DNA from 4 places in the Afipia sp. GW822-FHT04G07 genome. Region 2 is predicted to be linked to each of the others. Evidence: predicted binding sites of a transcription regulator. Region 2 holds the regulator's gene; each other region holds the start of a gene.
What was found. The regulator PhoB, encoded in region 2, activates phosphate uptake and scavenging genes when phosphate is short. The targets are predictions, from matches to a motif close to TGTCATNNANCTGTCAT.
Positions count from the first base shown of each region.

Region 1: phnC (phosphonate ABC transporter ATP-binding protein) is a predicted target of PhoB. The motif match lies at 2,769-2,785, and genes of this name have one in related genera.
Region 3: AC1RKJ_RS03305 (DUF47 domain-containing protein) is a predicted target of PhoB. The motif match lies at 1,978-1,994, and genes of this name have one in related genera.
Region 4: phnF (phosphonate metabolism transcriptional regulator PhnF) is a predicted target of PhoB. The motif match lies at 3,249-3,265, and genes of this name have one in related genera.

Region 1 covers NZ_JBXAMP010000001.1:3,666,834-3,671,934, forward strand. The annotation lists gene AC1RKJ_RS17915 (hypothetical protein) at 1-36, shown strand, start outside; gene AC1RKJ_RS17920 (DUF1045 domain-containing protein) at 779-1,480, opposite strand; gene AC1RKJ_RS17925 (alpha-D-ribose 1-methylphosphonate 5-triphosphate diphosphatase) at 1,503-2,693, opposite strand; gene phnC (phosphonate ABC transporter ATP-binding protein) at 2,897-3,712, shown strand; gene phnD (phosphonate ABC transporter substrate-binding protein) at 3,780-4,718, shown strand; gene phnE (phosphonate ABC transporter, permease protein PhnE) at 4,799-5,101, shown strand, end outside.
Region 2 covers NZ_JBXAMP010000001.1:94,099-99,199, reverse strand. The annotation lists gene pqqC (pyrroloquinoline-quinone synthase PqqC) at 1-732, opposite strand, end outside; gene pqqB (pyrroloquinoline quinone biosynthesis protein PqqB) at 729-1,655, opposite strand; gene pqqA (pyrroloquinoline quinone precursor peptide PqqA) at 1,805-1,885, opposite strand; gene phoB (phosphate regulon transcriptional regulator PhoB) at 2,035-2,736, opposite strand; gene phoU (phosphate signaling complex protein PhoU) at 2,767-3,483, opposite strand; gene pstB (phosphate ABC transporter ATP-binding protein PstB) at 3,510-4,337, opposite strand; gene pstA (phosphate ABC transporter permease PstA) at 4,334-5,101, opposite strand, start outside.
Region 3 covers NZ_JBXAMP010000001.1:679,997-685,097, reverse strand. The annotation lists gene AC1RKJ_RS03315 (branched-chain amino acid ABC transporter permease) at 54-917, shown strand; gene AC1RKJ_RS03310 (branched-chain amino acid ABC transporter permease) at 919-1,884, shown strand; gene AC1RKJ_RS03305 (DUF47 domain-containing protein) at 2,020-2,664, shown strand; gene AC1RKJ_RS03300 (inorganic phosphate transporter) at 2,680-3,690, shown strand; gene sugE (quaternary ammonium compound efflux SMR transporter SugE) at 3,704-4,018, opposite strand; gene AC1RKJ_RS03290 (peptide chain release factor 3) at 4,179-5,101, shown strand, end outside.
Region 4 covers NZ_JBXAMP010000001.1:3,672,317-3,677,417, reverse strand. The annotation lists gene phnK (phosphonate C-P lyase system protein PhnK) at 1-143, opposite strand, end outside; gene AC1RKJ_RS17970 (alpha-D-ribose 1-methylphosphonate 5-phosphate C-P-lyase PhnJ) at 136-1,017, opposite strand; gene AC1RKJ_RS17965 (carbon-phosphorus lyase complex subunit) at 1,014-2,120, opposite strand; gene phnH (phosphonate C-P lyase system protein PhnH) at 2,123-2,728, opposite strand; gene phnG (phosphonate C-P lyase system protein PhnG) at 2,731-3,189, opposite strand; gene phnF (phosphonate metabolism transcriptional regulator PhnF) at 3,319-4,050, shown strand; gene phnE (phosphonate ABC transporter, permease protein PhnE) at 4,057-4,905, opposite strand; gene phnE (phosphonate ABC transporter, permease protein PhnE) at 4,902-5,101, opposite strand, start outside.

The DNA of each region.
Region 1 (5,101 bases), 3.6 Mb from region 2:
CTGGTGACACCATGCTGTACCGTCCGCTCTAAATAGAGCGGATGCACTATGTCGGAGCACCAAACAATCGGGTCGCAGCCTAGAAAATTAAAGGGAAGCGCGTGCTAACTCGCCGCCTCTCGCCTCTTGGCTGTTGTTGGAAAGGTGCATTCTCCCTGCCCAACAGCTACTTGGTGCAAAATTCTCCGAGGCCAGAACTCGCGAAAAAATGCAAAATTCTATTGAGAAATCAAAGGGGGGTCTGCAATTAGGAATGTGGCAGTTCGAATCCTCCTAGGTCAGCCAGCCAGTCCGGATTTTGGAGAATTTCTTTCCTGAGCGTGACAAAGGCCCGCCAATAGCGGGCCTTTCGTGCAGCCGGAGTCTCTACAGAGACCGGATTCGAACCACTATCTTCCGAAATCGGGGATCAGTCTCCACTCAACCATTGAAGAATTCCCGTTTTTTGGAGACTCGCCTCAGAGACTGGAGAATAAAACCACTGCGTGGTTTTTCGCAGATATCGTAAAGCTTAGAAGGCTAAGTTTGGCGGGTCTGCTGCCCCCTCCCTTCGAATAGCGTCCAATGTCGTTGTCGGTGGCGAGGTTTGGTATCTCCGTGAAGGGGCGGCCGAGTATAGGGAGGCGCCAGTTGCCGACTAGCTGCGGGGGGCGTTGTACTTGGCCGCAAGCTCGCCCGGATACATTTGCCCCATGACCGGTCTCGCCAGTATAGATTCTGTTTTTCAGGAAGTGGGCGAGGAGCCCATGAATGGGATCCTCCCGGTTAACTTCTAGAGTCAAAAAGCAGCCAACGCGTCTTGCCGGATGTTGGTGAAACGCGAAGCTGCATCGTTCTGGCGGAACAGTGCGATGCGGTTAATCGGCAATGTTTCGAGCGCGAGCGCAGCGAACCGGTCATTGAGCATTTCGAGAACCTGCCCGCGGCGCTCGTCCGGCAATCTGCCCGTCAGCGTCATGTGAAAGCGGAAGTCGTCGCCGACATACGGATATCCGAACCGATCGAGTTGCTCGATCTGGCGCTCGGTGAGCGACTCTGGGTTGCGCCGGGCGCGGTCCTCCGGCGTCATAGGCGCACGAAGGCTTTCGAAGGCTTCGACGCATTCCTGCGCAAGCAGGCCGAGTGGTGCCGACGGGGAGTCAGGCACTATGGCGACGAAACCGCCGATCGCACGAACGGCGGGTGTGATAACGGGAAGCGTGCGCGGTATCGCGGCGAAAACCATGTAGCTCGCGAAAAGATCGTCCTCGATTTTCCCGGCTGCGAGCGCAAACGGCGCCTTCAACGTGGCGTGAAAGCCGTACTTGCGCGGATCGCTCGTCAGTGCGGCCCAGTCCGGCGCATGGGAGAGCACATCCGCCGGAAACGGTCGGGCTTCGCCGCTAAAGGCATCATAGCCCAGCAGTTCGGCGCCGAAGCGATGTAATTCACTATCGGCGTCCGGTGCGTAATAGATGGCGTAACGGGGGAAGAGCGTCATGATGTCCGACAATACAGACCAGTCAAGCGGCCGCAATCATTCTGCGTGGCAGAGTTGGCTGCAGCAGTCGGCTGGCCTCTGTCAGGTGCACTAGTTTGCCGTTGGCGACGACGGCCACGATCCGCGGGCGCAGCACTGTTCTGCTATCGACCAGAAGCACATCTGCACGGCAGCCTGTGGCCAGCACGCCGCGGTCCGTTAGGCCGGCCGCTTTGGCCGGAGCCGACGAGATGAGCGCCCAAGCCGCTGGCAGTGGCAGGATGCCGTCGGTGACAAGACGGAACGCAGCCAGCAACTGCGCCGGATAGTAATAGTCAGAGGCCAGCACCTGGCACAGGCCCTTAGCGATCATGTCGGACGCCTTTGTCCAGCCGGTGTGGCTGCCGCCGCGTACGACATTTGGTGCACCGAACACGATGAAGTCGCCGGCCGCGGCGGCGGCAATGGCGGTCTCCTCGTTGATCGGAAACTCTGCGATGGAGACGCCGAGCTTGCGGAAGTCGGCGCGCATCGCCGGCGTTTCGTCGTCGTGAGACAGGGTCGGCACGCCCGCTGCTCGCGCAGCAAGGGCGAGGCGCTCGATTGAGCCGGGAACTTCATCGGCGCGCGAGATGGTGCGCTGAACCAGTTGGTCGAAGGCTTCGTCCGTCAACCCGGTGCGCTCAGCCATTCGGGCGCGTTTTTCTGGCTTCGCCGGATTGTGCAGGCTGGTCTCGATGTGGTTGTTAAAGGCCAGAAGGTCGATGCGGCCTCCCGCGAGCCATTGCAGGATCTCTTCTTCTGCGTCGAGATTGTAGATCTCCTGGCGCAGATGGAAGCGGGTATCGGCGGCCATGTGCGGCCGCTGCGTCTCGATGGCGTCAAGCAATTTTCGTGCGTTCTGGGCACCGCGCAGGCCAGGCTCCCATGACCATGTGGTGCCGTGGAACACCGTGGTGATACCATTGGCGATTGCCTGCCGATCGCTGTCGATCAGTGCGACGTCAACCGGGAAATCGACGCCAGGGCGCGGCATCAGCTGACGTTCGAACGCGTCGCCGTGAAGGTCGATGATGCCTGGCAGTACCAGCAGATCGCGGGCGTTGAGGACGAGCGCGCCGGGCGTGGGGTCTGCGCCGATCATTGCGATCTTGCCGCCACTGATTTGCATCGACGTCTCGATGACTTCGTCGCCGAAAAGGCTACGTCCGCTGTCGATGAAGATGTCGATCATGGCAGGGCTCTGTGTTCGAAAGACGGAGGGGGATATCCGACCTGCATCGTCATCTTCATCAATAATGACAACGTCACGACTGTGAGATGACATTCCACTTGTCGTGTAAAACCGGCGGACGCCGGGGATATGCGCGGTCGTGTCACATCACTGTCAACCGGTGGCGTTACGGGTGACAACACACATTGTCATTGGAGCGCTTTATGCTGGTGGTTGAGGGGCTGACGTGCCGGTTTGGCGCAAAGGCGGCCGTTGATAAGGCATCATTTGCGATCGAGCCTGGCGCCTTTGTCGGCATCATCGGCCGCTCGGGTGCCGGCAAGTCGACCATACTGCGTATGATCAATCGCCTGGCCGAGCCTAGTTCGGGGCGCATCTTGTGTGATGGCACTGATATCACCGCGCTACGGGGTCGCAAGCTCAGGCAGTGGCGTGCGCGCTCGGCGATGATTTTCCAGCAGTTTAATCTTGTCGGGCGCCTTGACGTGCTCACCAATGTCCTGATGGGGCGCCTGTCTGAAATTCCGCAATGGCGCTCCCTGATGCAGGTGTGGCCGGAGGAGGACCGTGCGCTGGCGATGTCTGCGTTGGAGCAGTTCGACATGGCGTCACTGGCCGCGCAGCGTGCCGATCAATTGTCCGGTGGGCAGCAACAGCGTGTCGCAATTGCCCGTGCGCTGGTACAGCAGCCTGACATCATCCTTGCAGACGAGCCGATTGCTTCGCTGGATCCGCGCAACACCCGCCTCGTTATGGATGCACTCCTGCGGATCAATAAGCATTTCGGCATCACCGTGATATGCAACCTGCATTCACTTGATCTGGCGCGCAGCTATTGTGACCGGTTGATAGGCATGTCAGCCGGTCGTGTCGTATTCGATGGTGTGCCAGCCGCGCTGACCGACCGGAGCGCTCGCGAACTATATGATCTAGAGGCCGATGAAGTTATGGGAGCCATACCCGGTCACGTCCCAGCGCCGGTCAGCGTTCCGGCCTACAGCGCGGTTGCTGCCGCCTGACATGGCATTGCTGTGCGCGTCACGTACTTCGCAAGCGTCAACCCCAAACCAAAACCCCGAGGTCATCATGATCAATCGTCGCACCATTATACTCGGCGCCGCAGCGCTGGCGTTCGCCACCTCAGTTGCGTCGGCCCAGGATTACAAGACAAAATATCCGGAATTGACCTTCGCCATCATCCCGGCGGAAAATGCCTCTGGCGTCACCGAGCGCTGGGCGCCATTCGTCGCCTACCTGTCGAAGGAAATCGGCGTCAAGGTCAACTTGCGTATCGCCAACGACTATGCCGCCGTGATTGAAGGCCAGCGTGCGGGCAACATCCACGTCGCCAGCTATGGCTCTGCCTCGTTCGCGCGAGCGCGGATGACGGGGGTGAAGACAGATGCCTTCGCCAATGACATTAATATCGATGGATCCACCGGCTACTACTCGGTTTTTTTCGTCAAGGCCAGCAGCCCTTACAAGAATATCGATGATCTGAAGGGCAAGAATCTGGGCCTTGTCGATCCGAATTCGACCTCGGGCAACAATGTTCCGCGCTTCGAACTCGACAAGCTTGGTATTGCTGACGCCGACGCTTACTTCAGCAAGGTGGTGTTCACCGGCAGCCATGAGAACGCGATGATGGCGCTGACACAGGGTACGGTCGACGTCGCCGCCAATCAGTGGACCAACGATAACGACTCCACTCTGGTGCAGATGCTGCACAAGGGCATGTTGAAAGGCGCGAATGGCGCGGCCCTGAAGAAGGAGGACTTCCGCATTGTTCACAAGTCTGCCCCCATTATCAACGGTCCCTATGCCTACCTCTCCGAGCTTCCGGAAGACCTCAAGGCTGCGATCGTCAAGGCGTTTATGGACGCGCCGGCCAAGGACAAGGCTGCGTTCGAGAAACTGTCCGATGGGCAGAAACAAGGTTTCCATGCTGCAACGACGAAGGATTGGGACGCCACGATCGACCTGATCAAGTTTGTCGATGCGCTTCGCAAGAAGAAGGCGTCCTGAGCGTCGCACAACCTCAGGGAGCAGGATCCTGGCGATCCGGCTCCCTTCTGTCGGCCTGAACCGTCGAAAGTGACGTCGCGATGCCCGCTGCCATTTCGCTCCTGCCCACCCAGCAGCTCGCGGCATTGAACGATGCTTATCGCAAGGCAGTCGCGAAAAAGCGGCTACGCACGATGCTGGCTACGGCCGTGTGCTTTGCGGCGCTGCTCCTCGCCGCAAAGGGTGCCGAGGTTAACCTCGGCACGTTCGTCGGCAAGATCGGGAATTTCCTCAGTTATTTTGATCGCATCTTCAGGCTTGATAGTGGCGTGCGGGTGTGGAGCAATATGACCGAGTGGTTCTGGGGCTGGCGGCAGTGGCTCTCCCTGCTGGGTGAGACTGTG
Region 2 (5,101 bases):
AATATGGCCGTCGACATAGGCATGATAGAGCGCGTCGAGCTGGACCCAGAGCACGTTGGTCTTGAAAATCAACGCATTGCAGACAGCTTCGCGCTCTTCGGGTGTTTTTGCGTGCCGCTTGACGAAATCCAGCGCAAAATTGGCGTCGCGCGGCGCCTGCTCCATGCGCCGCTTGAAGTAACTCATGATGTTCGGATTGATGAAGTCGTAGTGCGCGAGCATTCCCGAAATGCGTTCCTCATGCAGGTTCGGCGCGAAAAGTTCGGTTAATGAGGACGCAATGGCTTCCAACGGCGTCTTGTCGCGAACGAAATGGACGTAGGCATCCACCGCGAAGCGCGTAGCAGGCAGAATTCCCTCGGCGGATTCGACATAAGCGCTATCGAGGCCGAGCCCTTCGGTCAGCTTCAACCAGCGCTCGATACCCCCTTCGGTGCCGACGTCGCCATCGTGGTCCTCGATGCGGTGTCGCCATTCGAGACGAATATCGCGGTCGCGAAAGCGCGAAATCACCACCGCGTCCTTGATGGGAATGGAGCTCTGATAATAGTAGCGGTTGAGCGCCCAGGCCTGAACCTGCCCCTTGTTCAGCTTGCCGCCGTGAAGCAACCGGTGAAACGGATGCAGATTGTGATAGCGCGTCGCGCCGATACCGCGCAGCGCAACCTCAAGGTCCTCCGCATTTGCAAGCGGCGTACCTGTCTTCAATGCAAATACGCTCGTCGCGATCAAATGGTGATCTCCGTGCCATCCGAAGGAATTTGCCAGCCGGCGCGCTCCACGGCTTCGCGCTCGGCGGCGCCCGGCAGCAGAACCGGATTCGAATTATTGATGTGCAGGAAAATCTTGCGCCCGATGCCGAGATCCTCAAGCCCGGCGATCACGCCCTGTTCACCGGAAATGGCCATGTGCCCCATGCGTTGACCGGTTTTGGTGCCAAGGCCGGCCGCGATCAATTCGTCGTCGCGCCACAGCGTACCGTCAAAGAAAACCAGAGACGCGCCGCGAAGGCGCTGCCTGAGATCGGGGGTGAGCGCCGCGCAGGCTGCGAGAAAGTAGAGATGTTCCCCGCTTGCCTTGTCAGTGATCCGCAATCCGAGCGTATCCCCCGCCTCATCGCCGTCGATAGGAAAGGCTGCCCCTTCCAGATACCAGGCGCGCTTGCCCGGCGCGGCAAAGGGAAGAATTTCGAGACCAGACGGTGAGCCGTCAGGAAGCTTCGGTTCGAACGGTTTATCGAATTCGACAGCCTCGCGCCGCACGCGCGTCTCATCGAGCACGTTGAAGATGCTGTTCGACTTGAGAATGGAGAGCACACGTGGGTGCGCGTAGATCGAAAAAGGCGAGCCCTCGCGCATCGACAACAATCCGGCGACGGCATCAACCTCACCATTGGTCAGGATGACGCCTGCGACAGGACTGTGGCGCAGATGACCGGCCTTGGGATGAAGCTGCGGCGTCGAAATCAATTGCTGACGCAAGTCAGGCGAGGCGTTGACCAGAAACCAGTGCTCACCGTCGGCGCTGACCGCAATCGATGTCTGAGTCGACTGCAATTCCGGATGCGAGCTGCGCGCCAGGCGGCAGACATCGCAGTTACAATTCCACTGGGGTACGCCCCCGCCCGCCGCAGCCCCGAGAACGACGACGCGCATGAGGGAGCTCCGTCCTCGATTCGATCTCATAAGGGGCAGCGCCGCAGACACAAGAAAACCCGGCCTCGCGCCGGAAAGCCTTCACATATGAAGGAATTCCTAGCGCAAACCGGACCGCTTAGCCGCGAGCCTGATAACGAGAATGCCGCTTACTTGCGCGCCGCGCAGGCGTACATGTTGATTTCCATGCCGACCGGCACTTCGACAATCTTGGGGGTCTTCCAGGCCATTTGCGGTCTCCTTGCCCATTGCATGACGGACTTCGTGCCATCATCACCATCGAAGCTACCACGGAGTTCGATTTTGGCGCCACGAAACTTGGATGCCGCCCGCCACAAAAATGTGACTTCGCTGCAATGCGAAAGAACCGGAACCAAACTCACTCGGCCTTGGCGAAACGATCATCGAGAGCGTAGCCCGCGCCGCGGACGGTGCGGATAGGGTCCGACTCGCGGCCCAGGTTCAGCAGCTTCCTCAGCCGACCGATGTGTACGTCAACCGTGCGCTCGTCGATGTAGATGTCGCGTCCCCATACGCCATCAAGCAGCTGTTCCCGGCTAAACACGCGGCCTGGGTGCTCAAGAAAGAACTCCAGCAGGCGATATTCGGTAGGGCCGAGATCGATCGGCCGGCCCGAACGCGCAACGCGACGCCGGTCGCGGTCCAATTCGATGTCGCCGAACGCCAGAACCGTCGCAAGGCGTTCGGGACTTGCACGCCGCAATAGGCCTTTGACCCGCGCCAGCAGCTCGGGAACCGAGAACGGCTTGACGATGTAATCGTCTGCGCCGGTCGCAAGTCCCCTCACCCGCTCGCTTTCCTCGCCGCGCGCGGTCAACATGATGATCGGAATCTGCTTGGTCTCCTGCCGCGCGCGCAGGCGGCGGCAAAGCTCGATTCCCGACAGGCCGGGAAGCATCCAGTCAAGCACGATCAGATCTGGGATATGCTCCTTAAGCCGCGTATCGGCGTCATCGCCGCGGGCCACGGTCTCGACGTCGTAACCCTCGGCGTCCAGATTGTAACGAAGCAGCGTCGTCAACGCCTCTTCGTCTTCGACCACAAGAATGCGGGCGCTCATGAGCGGTCCTTCAATTCATCATCCTGCAAGTTAGCTGCCTGACGCGGCCGTTGCAAAGTTCGTCATGTCGCCCTTCGGGCGCTGATCGAGCATCTGCTGGCCTTCGATCATATAGAAAACCGTCTCGGCAATGTTGGTCGCGTGATCGCCGATACGCTCGATGTTCTTGGCGCAGAACATCAGGTGAATACAGAACCCGATGTTTCGCGGATCTTCCATCATGTAGGTCAGAAGCTCGCGGAACAGCGAGGTGCAGATCGCGTCGACCTCCTCGTCGCCCTTCCAGACCGTCATCGCAGCCGGCAGATCGTGTGCCGCATAGGCGTCGAGCACTGATTTCACCTGTGACTGCACGAGATCGGTCATGTGCTCCAGGCCGCGGATCAGCTTCAAAGGGTGAAAATCGCTGTCCAACGCCGAAACACGCTTGCCGATATTCTTCGAGAGATCCCCGATCCGTTCGAGGTCAGTCGCAACACGCAAGGAACCGACGATCTCGCGCAGATCGACCGCCATCGGCTGGCGGCGCGCGATGGTCAGCACGGCACGCTCCTCGATCAGATGCTGCAGTTTGTCGATCTCGACGTCGGCGGCGACGACGCGCTTGCCCAGCGCAACGTCGCGCCGGATCAGCGCATCGACAGAATCGACGATCTGTCGCTCAGCCAGGCCACCCATCTCGGCGACAAGCCGGTTGAGTTCCTGAAGGTCTTCGTCGAACGCCTTGGCGGTATGATCTGAACCCATGATTTGTCTCTCCCGCGAAATGCGCGTCAGCCGAAACGGCCAGTGATGTAATCCTGCGTCCGCCGATCTGTCGGCGACGTAAAGATCTTGTTGGTATCGTCGAATTCAACCAGTTCGCCGAGATACATGAACGCGGTCTTGTCCGACACACGCGCCGCCTGCTGCATATTATGCGTCACAATGGCGATTGTGTAATCTTCCTTGAGCTCCTGGATCAGTTCCTCAACCTTGGCGGTGGAGATCGGATCGAGCGCCGAGCAAGGCTCGTCAAACAGAATCACTTCCGGACGGACGGCGACCGTCCGTGCGATGCACAGGCGTTGCTGCTGACCACCCGACAGGCTGAGGCCGCTCGCATTTAGCTTGTCCTTGACCTCGTTCCAGAGCGCACCGCCCTTCAACGCGGCTTCGACACGACCGTCCATTTCGGATTTGGAGATTTTCTCGTACAGGCGAATCCCGAACGCGATGTTTTCGTAAATGGTCATCGGGAACGGCGTCGGCTTCTGGAACACCATTCCGATCCGCGCGCGCAGCAGGTTGAGATCGAGCTTCGGATCGAGAATGTTGGTCGTATCCAGCATGAGCTGGCCTGTCGCGCGCTGGCCCGGATAAAGATCGTACATCCGGTTGAATATCCGCAACAGGGTCGACTTGCCGCAGCCCGATGGACCGATGAACGCAGTGACGCGGTTCTCGCCAAGGGCAATGTTGATGTTCTTCAAGGCGTGGTGCTCGCCGTAATAGAAATTCAGATCGCGCGCCGTCACCTTGGGCCGCGCGTCCAGCTGGCCGGCCAATCCCGGCGCGTGCCCACGAGGAAGGTCTACGCTGACAGAAAGCTGCTCGCTCATTTCGATGTCCTCTCGGCGCCAAGGATGCGCGCGCCAATGTTAAGGGCAAGTACGGTCAAGGTGATAAGCAAAGCCCCGCTCCATGCGAGCTGTTTCCAATACTCATAAGGGCTTTGGACGAAGTTGTTGATGGTCACGGGCAAGTTGGCCATCGTCTTGGTGAGATCGAGACTGAAGAACTGATTGCTGAGTGCGGTAAACAACAGCGGCGCGGTTTCGCCGGCGACGCGTGCGGTCGCGAGCAGAACGCCGGTGATGAGACCCGAACGTGCGGCCCGATAAGCGATGCGCTTGATAACGAGCGAGCGCGGCAAGCCCAGCGCGGACGCGGCTTCACGCAGTGGATTGGGAACAAGGCCAAGCATGTCCTCAGTAGTACGCACCACGACGGGGATAACGATCACGGCCAGCGCCAGCGTACCTGCCAAAGCCGAGAAGCCGCCCATCGGAATGACGATCGCGCCGTATACGAACAGACCGATAATGATCGACGGCGCGCTCAGCAGAATGTCGTTGATGAAACGGATCACCGAGGTCAGCCGGTCGTGCTTGCCGTATTCGGCGAGATAGGTACCGGCAAACAGCCCGATTGGCGCACCGATGCCGACGCCGAGGACGGTCATGATGATCGAGCCGACAATGGCGTTGAGCAATCCACCTTCGGTCGATCCCGGCGGCGGCGTGTTCTCGGTAAAGATCTGAAGATTCAGACCCGCGAGACCATTGTAGAACAACGTGAACAGGATCAGCGCGAGCCAGGTGAC
Region 3 (5,101 bases), 590 kb from region 2:
TTCACGCCGCCGGGCATCCATTCAACACGGTTTAGTGCGCGCGAGAGAATACGATGCAAGCCCTGTACGCCCAGCTTCTGGTCGGATTGATCAACGGCTCGTTCTACGCGCTGCTCAGCCTTGGGTTGGCCGTGATCTTCGGCATGCTCAACATCATCAACTTCGCGCACGGCGCGCTCTACATGATGGGCGCGTTCGTCGCGTACTTCCTGCTGAACCTTGCGGGCATCAACTACTGGTGGGCGTTGATCCTGGCGCCGATCATTGTCGGCGGTTTCGGCATCCTGCTCGAGCGCACGATGCTGCAATGGCTGACCGGCCTCGATCATCTGTACGGTTTGCTGCTGACGTTCGGCATGGCGCTGGTCATTCAGGGCGTGTTCCAGAATTATTTCGGATCGTCCGGGTTGCCCTATGCCATTCCCGATCTTCTCAAGGGCGGCGTCAATCTCGGCTTCATGTACCTGCCGATCTATCGCGGCTGGGTCGTGATCTTCTCGCTGATCGTCTGCATCGCGACCTGGTACATGATCGAGCGGACGCGGCTTGGCGCATACCTGCGCGCCGCGACGGAAAATCCGACGCTGGTGCGCGCCTTCGGCATCAACGTGCCGCGCATGATCACGCTGACCTACGGCCTCGGCGTCGGCCTTGCGGCGCTGGCCGGTGTGCTGTCCGCGCCGATCAACCAGGTGCGCCCGCTGATGGGCGCGGATCTCATCATCGTCGTGTTCGCGGTCGTCGTGATCGGCGGCATGGGATCGATCATGGGCTCGATCATCACTGGCTTCACGCTCGGGGTGATCGAGGGTCTGACCAAGTATTTCTATCCCGAGGCATCCAACACCGTGGTCTTCGTGCTGATGGTGCTGGTGCTGCTTGTGAAGCCAACGGGACTGACGGGACGGGCGAACTGACATGGCAACAATCACCGACAACGCCGTTCCCGTGAAGGGCCGCACCGCCGACGAGATGATCGCCTTCGTCATCATGGCGGGGTTGCTGGCCATCGTGCCGCTGACGGGCATCTATCCTTACTTCGTGATGCAGGCATTGTGCTTTGCGCTGTTCGCCTGCGCTTTCAATCTTCTGATCGGTTACAGCGGCCTGCTGTCGTTCGGTCACGCCATGTTCCTCGGCACGGCGGGCTACGTGACCGCGCATGCGCTGAAGGTCTGGGGCGTGTCGCCCGAGATCGGTATCATTCTGGGTGTCGTTGCTTCATGCGCGCTGAGCGTCATCACCGGACTGATCGCCATCCGCCGGCAGGGCATCTACTTCGCGATGATCACGCTGGCGTTGTCGCAGTTGCTGTTCTTCATCTACCTTCAGACGCCCTTCACCCACGGCGAAGACGGCATCCAGGGCATTCCGCAGGGCATGATGTTCGGCATCTTCGACCTGTCGAAGGCGACGACGCTCTATTACGTGGTCCTCGTGATCTTCCTGCTCGGCTTCCTGCTGATCTACCGGGCCATCAACTCGCCGTTCGGCGAAGTCCTCAAATCGATCCGCGAGAACGAGCAGCGCGCCATCTCGCTCGGCTACAAGACCGACCAGTACAAGTTCCTGGCTTATGTCCTCTCCGGCAGCCTGGCGGGTCTTGCCGGTGCGGTGAAGGTGTTCGTGGCGCAGAACGCCTCGCTGACCGACGTGCATTGGACCATGTCCGGCGAAGTCGTGCTGATGACGCTGGTCGGCGGGCTCGGCACCGTCTTCGGTCCCGTGGTCGGGGCCTTCGTGATCATCGCCATGCAGCAGTATCTGGCGGGCTTCGGGCAGTGGGTCACCGTGATCCAGGGTGCGATCTTCGTGATCTGCGTGCTGACCTTCCGCCGCGGCGTCATCGGCGAAATCGCTCATTTCTTCAAGCGATCGCTGTAACCCCAAGATCTTCCTGACCTTCTTCCCCGGATAAACCAGTGGATGACCGGCGCTTTGACGCTGGTCTTCCACTGTTGGCCCGCGAAACGGTTTATGACAGATAAGTGACATCTGCTGTCATGCCGGAGAACGATGATGCTTGGCTGGTTTCGTAGGTTGCTACCGAGGGAGGAACGGTTCTTCGATCTGTTCGCCCGGCACTCCCAATCGGTCGTGCTGGGTGCGGAGGCGCTCGAAGGGATGTTGCGCGGCGGCGAGGAAACGCCGGTCTATTGCCAGCGCGTCAATCAGTTCGAGAACGACGCCGATCAGATCACCCGTGAAGTGCTCACGGCGGTACGGCGGACTTTCATCACGCCGTTCGATCGCGGCGACATCAAGAACCTGATCACCGCGATGGACGACGCGATCGACCAGATGCAGCAGACGGCGAAGGCCGTCATGCTGTTCGAGGTGCGGATTTTCGAGCCGCCGATGCGCGAGATCGGCAGCATTCTCGTGCAGTGCGCAAACCTCGTCGGCCGCGCGTTGCCGCTGATGCAGGCGATGGGCGAGAACGTCACGACGCTGACGGCGCTGACCGAGGAAATCACGCGGCTGGAAGGCCGCGTCGACGACCTGAACGACATCGGTCTCAAGGAACTGTTCATCAAGCACCGCGACGGCAACACGATGGACTTCGTGGTCGGCGCTGAAATCTACAAGCATCTGGAAAAGGTCGCCGATCGCTTCGACGACGTGGCGAACGAAATCAACAGCATCGTGATCGAACAAGTTTAAGGTCAGGATCGCACAGTGGACGCCTCGCTCGCTTTCCCAATCCTGGTCGGGTTGATCATCGTCGCGCTGCTGTTCGATTTTCTGAACGGGTTGCACGACGCCGCCAACTCCATCGCGACAATCGTGTCGACCCGTGTGCTGCGTCCGCAATACGCGGTGGCGTGGGCGGCGTTCTTCAACTTCATTGCGTTCGCGGTATTCGGCCTTCACGTCGCGCAGACTATCGGCACCGGCATCATTCACCCCGAGGTGATCGACGCGCAGGTGATTTTTGCCGCGCTGATCGGTGCGATCGTCTGGAATCTGGTGACCTGGGGGCTCGGCATGCCCTCCAGCAGTTCTCACGCGCTGATCGGCGGATTGCTCGGCGCGGGCATGGCCAAGGCCGGACTTTCGGTCGCCGTGTGGGGCGGCCTGTCGAAGACGCTGCTTGCCATCGTGCTGTCGCCGCTGGTCGGCTTTCTGCTGGCGCTGGTGCTGACGGCCATCGTGTCATGGGCCTCGGTGCGGTCGACGCCGTTCGCCGTCGATCGCGCGTTCCGGATTCTGCAGTTCGTTTCGGCTTCGATGTATTCGCTCGGTCACGGCGGCAACGACGCGCAGAAGACCATGGGGATCATCGCGGTGCTGCTGTACTCGCAGGGCCATCTCGGCTCCGAATTCAGTGTGCCGTTCTGGGTGGTGCTGTCGTGTCAGGCGGCGATGGCGCTAGGCACACTGATGGGCGGCTGGCGCATCGTACGCACCATGGGGCTGCGCATCACCAAGCTCAATCCGATGCAGGGATTCTGTGCGGAGACCGGCGGAGCGGTGACGCTGTTCATGGCGACGTGGCTCGGCGTGCCGGTGTCCACCACGCACACCATCACCGGCGCCATCGTCGGCGTCGGCACGGCCCGCCGCGCCTCCGCCGTACGCTGGAACGTGGCGAGCTCCATTGTGTGGGCGTGGATCTTCACGATCCCGGCCGCGGCGCTGGTCGCCGCCGCGACCTACTATGCGGTGACGCTGGCTGGCTGGCGCTGACGCGCGTTGGGCGTTACGCGACGACCTTGAGGCCGATGATTCCCGCCACGATCAGTCCGATGCAGACGAGCCTTACAACGGCGGCCGGTTCGCCCAGCAGCCAGATGCCGAGCAGGGCGGTTCCCACCGTGCCGATGCCGGTCCAGACCGCGTAAGCAGTGCCGACAGGCAAGGTCTTGAGCGAGAGGCCGAGCAGGGCGACGCTCGCGATCATGCTGCCGACGGTCAGTACGGTCGGCATCAGTTTCGTGAAACCATCGGTGTATTTCAGGCCGATGGCCCAGCCAATTTCAAGCAAACCCGCAACGAACAGCATTGTCCAAGCCATGGCTTAGAACCTCCATAGCAGGGCCGTCCCTGCGGATATGTCTGTGAAACGAGGCCGTCCTCGCGATTTGAATATGGCTCAAGTCATTGAAGGATGCAAGTGCATGGACTTCTGAATCTCCCTTGATCCTGCCGCGTTTCCCTGCCACACGCTCGCCATCATGTCCGACACCGCCATCGCCGCCGAGTCGCCGCCGCTCACGCCGCTTGCCGAAGAAGTGGCGCGTCGTCGCACGTTCGCGATTATCTCCCATCCCGACGCCGGCAAGACCACGCTGACCGAAAAGCTGCTCCTGTTCGGCGGCGCAATCAATCTCGCGGGGCAGGTCAAGGCCAAGGGCGAACGGCGCAACACGCGCTCCGACTGGATGAAGATCGAGCGCGACCGCGGCATCTCCGTCGTCACGTCCGTGATGACCTTCGAGTTTCAGAACCTCGTGTTCAACCTGCTCGACACGCCGGGCCATGAGGACTTCTCGGAAGACACCTATCGCACGCTGACTGCGGTCGATTCCGCCGTCATGGTGATCGACGCGGCGAAGGGCATCGAGGCGCGCACGCTGAAGCTGATCGAGGTTTGCCGTCTGCGCGACATCCCGATCATCACCTTCGTCAACAAGATGGACCGCGAGAGCCGCGACGTATTCGATCTGCTCGACGAGATCGAGAAGACGCTGGCGCTCGACACCACGCCGATCAACTGGCCGGTGGGCCGCGGCCGCGACTTCATGGGCACCTATGACATCGAAACCGGTGGCATCCGTCTGCTGGAGGGCGGCGGCGCCAAGACCGGCGCGGCCGAGAAGATCGAGATTTCCGATTTGGCCGGACGCAATGCCAATCTCGATGCCGGCGTGATCGCCGACGAACTCGAACTGGTGAAGGAAGCCTCGAAGCCGTTCGACCTGCAGTCGTTCCGCGAGGGCCACATGACGCCGGTCTATTTCGGCAGCGCGCTGCGCAATTTTGGCGTCGGTGATCTGCTGGAAGGTCTTGGCCGTTTTGCGCCGTCGCCGCGCGCGCAGGACGCCGACAAGCGCAAGGTCAAAGCCGACGATCCGAAGATGAGCGCCTTTGTCTTCAA
Region 4 (5,101 bases), 3.6 Mb from region 2:
CCGACGATCGCCAGCACTTCGCCCGGATATAGCGCGAAAGAAACATCGCGGCAGGCATTGAGGCGACCGAATGATTTGCCAAGGTCCTGCGCTAACAACAACGGCTGATCGGCCCCAGCGGACACTTTGATCTTATCAAGCATGCTGACTCTCAGCATAAGGCGCGTTCTCTCCGCCGCGATGACCATCAAGCTGCCGCGTCTCGCAATAATCGGTATCAGAACAGACGAACATCCGGCTGCCTACATTGTCGGTGACGATCTCGTCCAGATAGGAATCGCCCGAGCCGCACAGCGCGCAACAGGCATCGTGCTTGTAGCGCGTAAACGGATGATCATCGAAATCCAGCGACACCACCGACGTGTACGGCGGGATCGCGTAGATGCGCTTCTCGCGGCCCGCGCCGAACAATTGCAACGCGGGGCAATTGTCCATCTTCGGGTTATCGAATTTTGGTGTCGGCGACGGGTCCATCACATAGCGCGCGTTCACTTTGACCGGATAGGCATAGGCCGTAGCGATGTGGCCGAAACGCGCGATGTCTTCGTAGAGTTTGACATGCATCAGCCCATATTCGCCGAGCGCATGCATGCGCCGGGTCTCGGTCTCCCGCGGCTCAAGAAAGCGCAGCGGCTCCGGAATCGGCACCTGATAAACCAGGACTTGACGCGCGCTGAGCGGCGCTTCGGGAATGCGATGCCGGGTCTGGATGACGGTCGCATCCAGCGTGCTGGTGGTCACGGCAACGCCTGCGGTTTTCTCGAAGAATTTGCGGATCGAGATCGCATTGGTGGTGTCGTCAGAGCCCTGATCGATCACCTTCAATACATCCTTGATACCAAGAATCGCCGCTGTCACCTGCACACCACCTGTGCCCCAACCGTAAGGCATGGGCATCTCGCGACTTGCGAACGGCACCTGATAGCCCGGGATCGCAATCGCCTTCAGGATCGAGCGACGGATCATTCGCTTGGTCTGCTCGTCAAGATAGGCAAAGTTATATGCTGGCGCGTTCATTCCGCAGCCTCCATCTTGGTATCGGCCACGCCGTTTGTCTCGGCAAATTCCTGGCGCAGCTTGCGCAGCAACCCGAGTTCGGACTGAAAATCCACGTAATGCGGCAGCTTGAGATGTTCGACGAAACCCGTGGCCTGCACATTGTCGGAATGCGACAGCACGAACTCCTCGTCCTGCGACGGGGCGACGACGCTCTCGCCGAGTTCGCGTGCGCGCAGCGCTCGATCAACCAGCGCCATCGACATTGCCTTTCGCTCGGATTGTCCGAAGGCAAGACCATAGCCGCGGGTGAAGCACGGTGCTTCCGTGTCACTCCCCTTGAACTGATTCACCATCTGACATTCGGTCAGTGTAATCGCACCCAGAGGCACCGCGAAGCCGACATCTTCCGCCACGAACTCGACTTCGACTTCGCCAATGCGTATCTCACCGGCGAAAGGATGGTTGCGGCCATAACCGCGCTGTGTGGAATAGCCGAGCGAAAGGAGAAAGCCCTCATCTGCCCGCGCGAGGTTCTGCAGGCGTAGATCGCGCTCCGCCGGAAAGCTCAGCGCATCACGGGTCAGATCGGCAACGGGCCGATCCGCATCCTCAGTCGGCGAAGATTCAACCAAGCCGTCGCGGCCGAGAATATCGATGACGCGGGGCATGATGTTTGATTGAACTTCGGCCAATGCTGGCTGTTCCGGCGCCGATTCACCAGCCAGCGCGGGATCAAGCAGACGATGGGTGTAATCGAACGTTGAACCCAGAATCTGACCGCCCGGCATATCCTTAAACGTCGAGGAAACCCTGCGACGCACCTGCATCTTTGACGTATCGGCAGGCTCACTGGCGCCAAAGCGAGGCAGTGTGGCGCGAAATGCGCGCAACAGGAAAATCGCTTCGATCATGTCGCCGCGCGCCTGCTTGATAGCCAGCGCCGCGAGTTCCCGGTCGTACAGTGAGCCCTCGGTCATGATGCGATCAACGCCGATGCTCAGCTGCTCTGATATTTGCGCCAGTGAAATTTCCGGGATGCCGCGATCACCGCGACGCTCGTGCGCCAGCAGCCTATGGGCGTTTTCAATGGCGCGTTCGCCACCCTTTACTGCGACATACATGGTCAGCTTTCCTTCGCAACAAGACGCGTGGTGCGCGGGATCGCGACGATGGCATCGTCTGCGACAAGGACGAGATCGATACCGCGCGGAAACAGCTTTCCGTTCAGTGCAAGACGATCAAGGAAATCGGGGACGCCGACTGTGGCGTGCAAAATGGAAGCACCATCAATGCCGGGGCCGCGCAGCTCATAAGCCGGCCCTTCCGTCAAACTCGCAATCTGCAGGATAATCGTGGTGGAACGATCCGGATATTCAGCACTACCAAACGAGAATATCCCGAACTCCGGCAGGGTATTGCTATTGGCGATCAGCGCGAAGCTCGAGACTGACGAGTCGGCAATCACCGGCGCGCTGGTGTGAAATCCAATCCACCTGGCGACGCTCGACGACTCCGCCATTCCCGCATCAAGCCAAACCGGTGTATCCTGATCAAGCAGCGTCAGCGCAATGGCCGCTGTTGCGCGCATCATGGGTGCAGGCACACCTGACGTGGCCTCGATATGCTGCACCCTCCCCGGTCTCGCCATGGCGTCCATCATCGAGCGAAAGACTGATTGGGCCGACAGGACCTTGTCCGCAAAGCCCGCAGGCAATTCTGAAATCATCATCTTCAGCTTTCCCCGCGCACGAGCGTGTAGAAATCCACCTTTGTCGCAGCGGTTTCTGCGGCCTTGCGTGCTTGCTCCGCCTCGTTGCGCGCGCGCAGCGGTGCCAGCACCTGTGTTTCCACCGCATCCGCAAATGCGTCTGTCTGGCGCAGCGCATCGCACAGCGCGATTAGCTCGGCCTTTGTACGATCACGCCCAAGAGTGTAGCCGAAGCCGACTTCACCACTGGCCAGCCGTACGGCGGCACGCGATACCGTCGCCTCACCGAGATTGAACGGAGCGCCGTCACCGCCAATCCGACCGCGCAGCATGACCAGACCATTCTCCGGCTGGCGCAGTCGCTCGTAGGCGGGAACGGCCAACGTCTCGAGATGTTTGGCGATCTCGGCCGCGGCGGCGTGGGCCAGCACCGCCATTACCTGCTGACGCTGCTTCTGCTGAGGGTTCAAGCGTGCAGTCATCAGATTTCCAAGTCCGGTTAAGTTGTCTATCGTGCTAGACAACTAGATAGATCGGAGCAATGACCGTTTCGTGACAGCGACATGTTTGTTCGCTATCTCCATCCAGCATATTCGTGAGACAGAACTATCGTGAGCATTCACAATAAACCAAGCGGCGTTGCGCTGTGGCGGCAGGTCGCCGACGGTATCGAGCGCGGCATTGCCGACGCGCGCTTCCCTCCCGGAGAAAAGCTGCCGGGCGAAACCGATATCGCCGAGACCTATCGCGTCAACCGCCACACAGTGCGCCGCGCGCTGGCGTCGTTAGCGGAACGTGGTCTGGTGCGCGCAGAACGTGGCAGCGGCACTTACGTGGAAGCACCCAAGTTGAGCTATCCGCTGCGATCGCGTACGCGATTCTCCGAGATTGTCGGCGCGGGCGGACGGGAACCGCGCGGCCAGCTAATCGGGTCATTCATCGAACCCGCGACACGCGAACTGGCTAAGCATCTCGCGCTCAAGACTGGCGCACCTCTGTTACGCCTCGACGTGCTGCGCTTCGCCGATCGAACACCGATCTGCGTCGCCACCAACTGGCTGTCGGCTGATCGTTTCGCCGACGCAGGTCTGATTTATGAGAAGATGCGCTCCATGACCAAGCTGCTGGCGCATTACGGCATCAAAGACTACCGCCGCCATTCGACGCGCGTCACGGCCGCGATCATTGATGCCAGCGATGCCGCCCGGCTTGATCTGACACTGGGACGGCCGGTGCTGGTCGTCGACAGTAGCGATGTGGATGCCGACGGCACGCCACTGCTGACTTCGCACTCGCGTTTTGCGGCGGAGCGGGTCGAGTTCATGGTCGAGAGCCTAGGCTAACGATGATCAGATCGCTGCACGCCGCCCGATGATCGCGAAGCGCAACCGGCTGGAAATCCAGTCGATCGCCGCCACCGCAACCAGAATCATCAGAATGATAAAGGACACCTTCTGCCATTCCAGTACGCGGATCTGTTCGGAAAGTTGCAAACCGATTCCACCCGCGCCGACGATGCCGATAATGGTGGCGGAGCGGGTGTTGGATTCGATGAAGTATAGCACCTGACCTGCGATCACCGGCAACACCTGCGGCAACAAGCCGAAACGGATCTCATGCACAGGGCTGCCGCCCGCGGCGCGAACGCCTTCGATCTGCTTTTTGTCCGCGGCCTCGATAGCCTCAGAAAACAATTTGCCGAACGCGCCGAAATCCGAGACCGCGATGGCCAAAACCCCGGCGAACGGGCCAAGTCCAACCACGTTGATCCAGACCAGCGCCCAGATCAGCGTATCAATCCCGCGGATCGAATCCAGGAATCGCCGCACAGGCGAGCGAAGCCAGATCGACGGCATGACGTTGCGCGCTGCGAGCAGGCTGACAGGCAACGCGAACACAGCGGCCAGCGTGGTCCCCAGCAACGCGATCGAGAGCGTCTCCCCCATCGCCGTCAAATAGGCAGGCAGAGATGACCCGGGATCCGGCGGGATCATCATCATCACGATCCAGCCAAGTTGCTTCAGGCCTGCCAATATCCGCGCCGGTGAGAACTCCAGTTCGTTGAGGCCGAAGATGAACAGCGCAAGCGCAGCGACGAAAATCGCGGGTACCGCCGCGCGCGTTCGCAACGGCCGGTTGAACACCGCAGGATATCGCTTGCGCAGTTCAGCGCTATTCACCCCTGGCGTGTTTTTCACGAGCGAGCTTCCTTGCCGAACAGTCGACCGCGCATCCAGCCCGTACCGATGTCGATAATAAACACTGTGATGATGATCAGGAGCAGGATGGCGCTGACGTCGGAATAGTAGAACTTGCGCACCGCAACCACGAGTTCCTGCCCGATGCCTCCGGCGCCGACGAAGCCCATCACCGAGGCACCGCGCACATTGATCT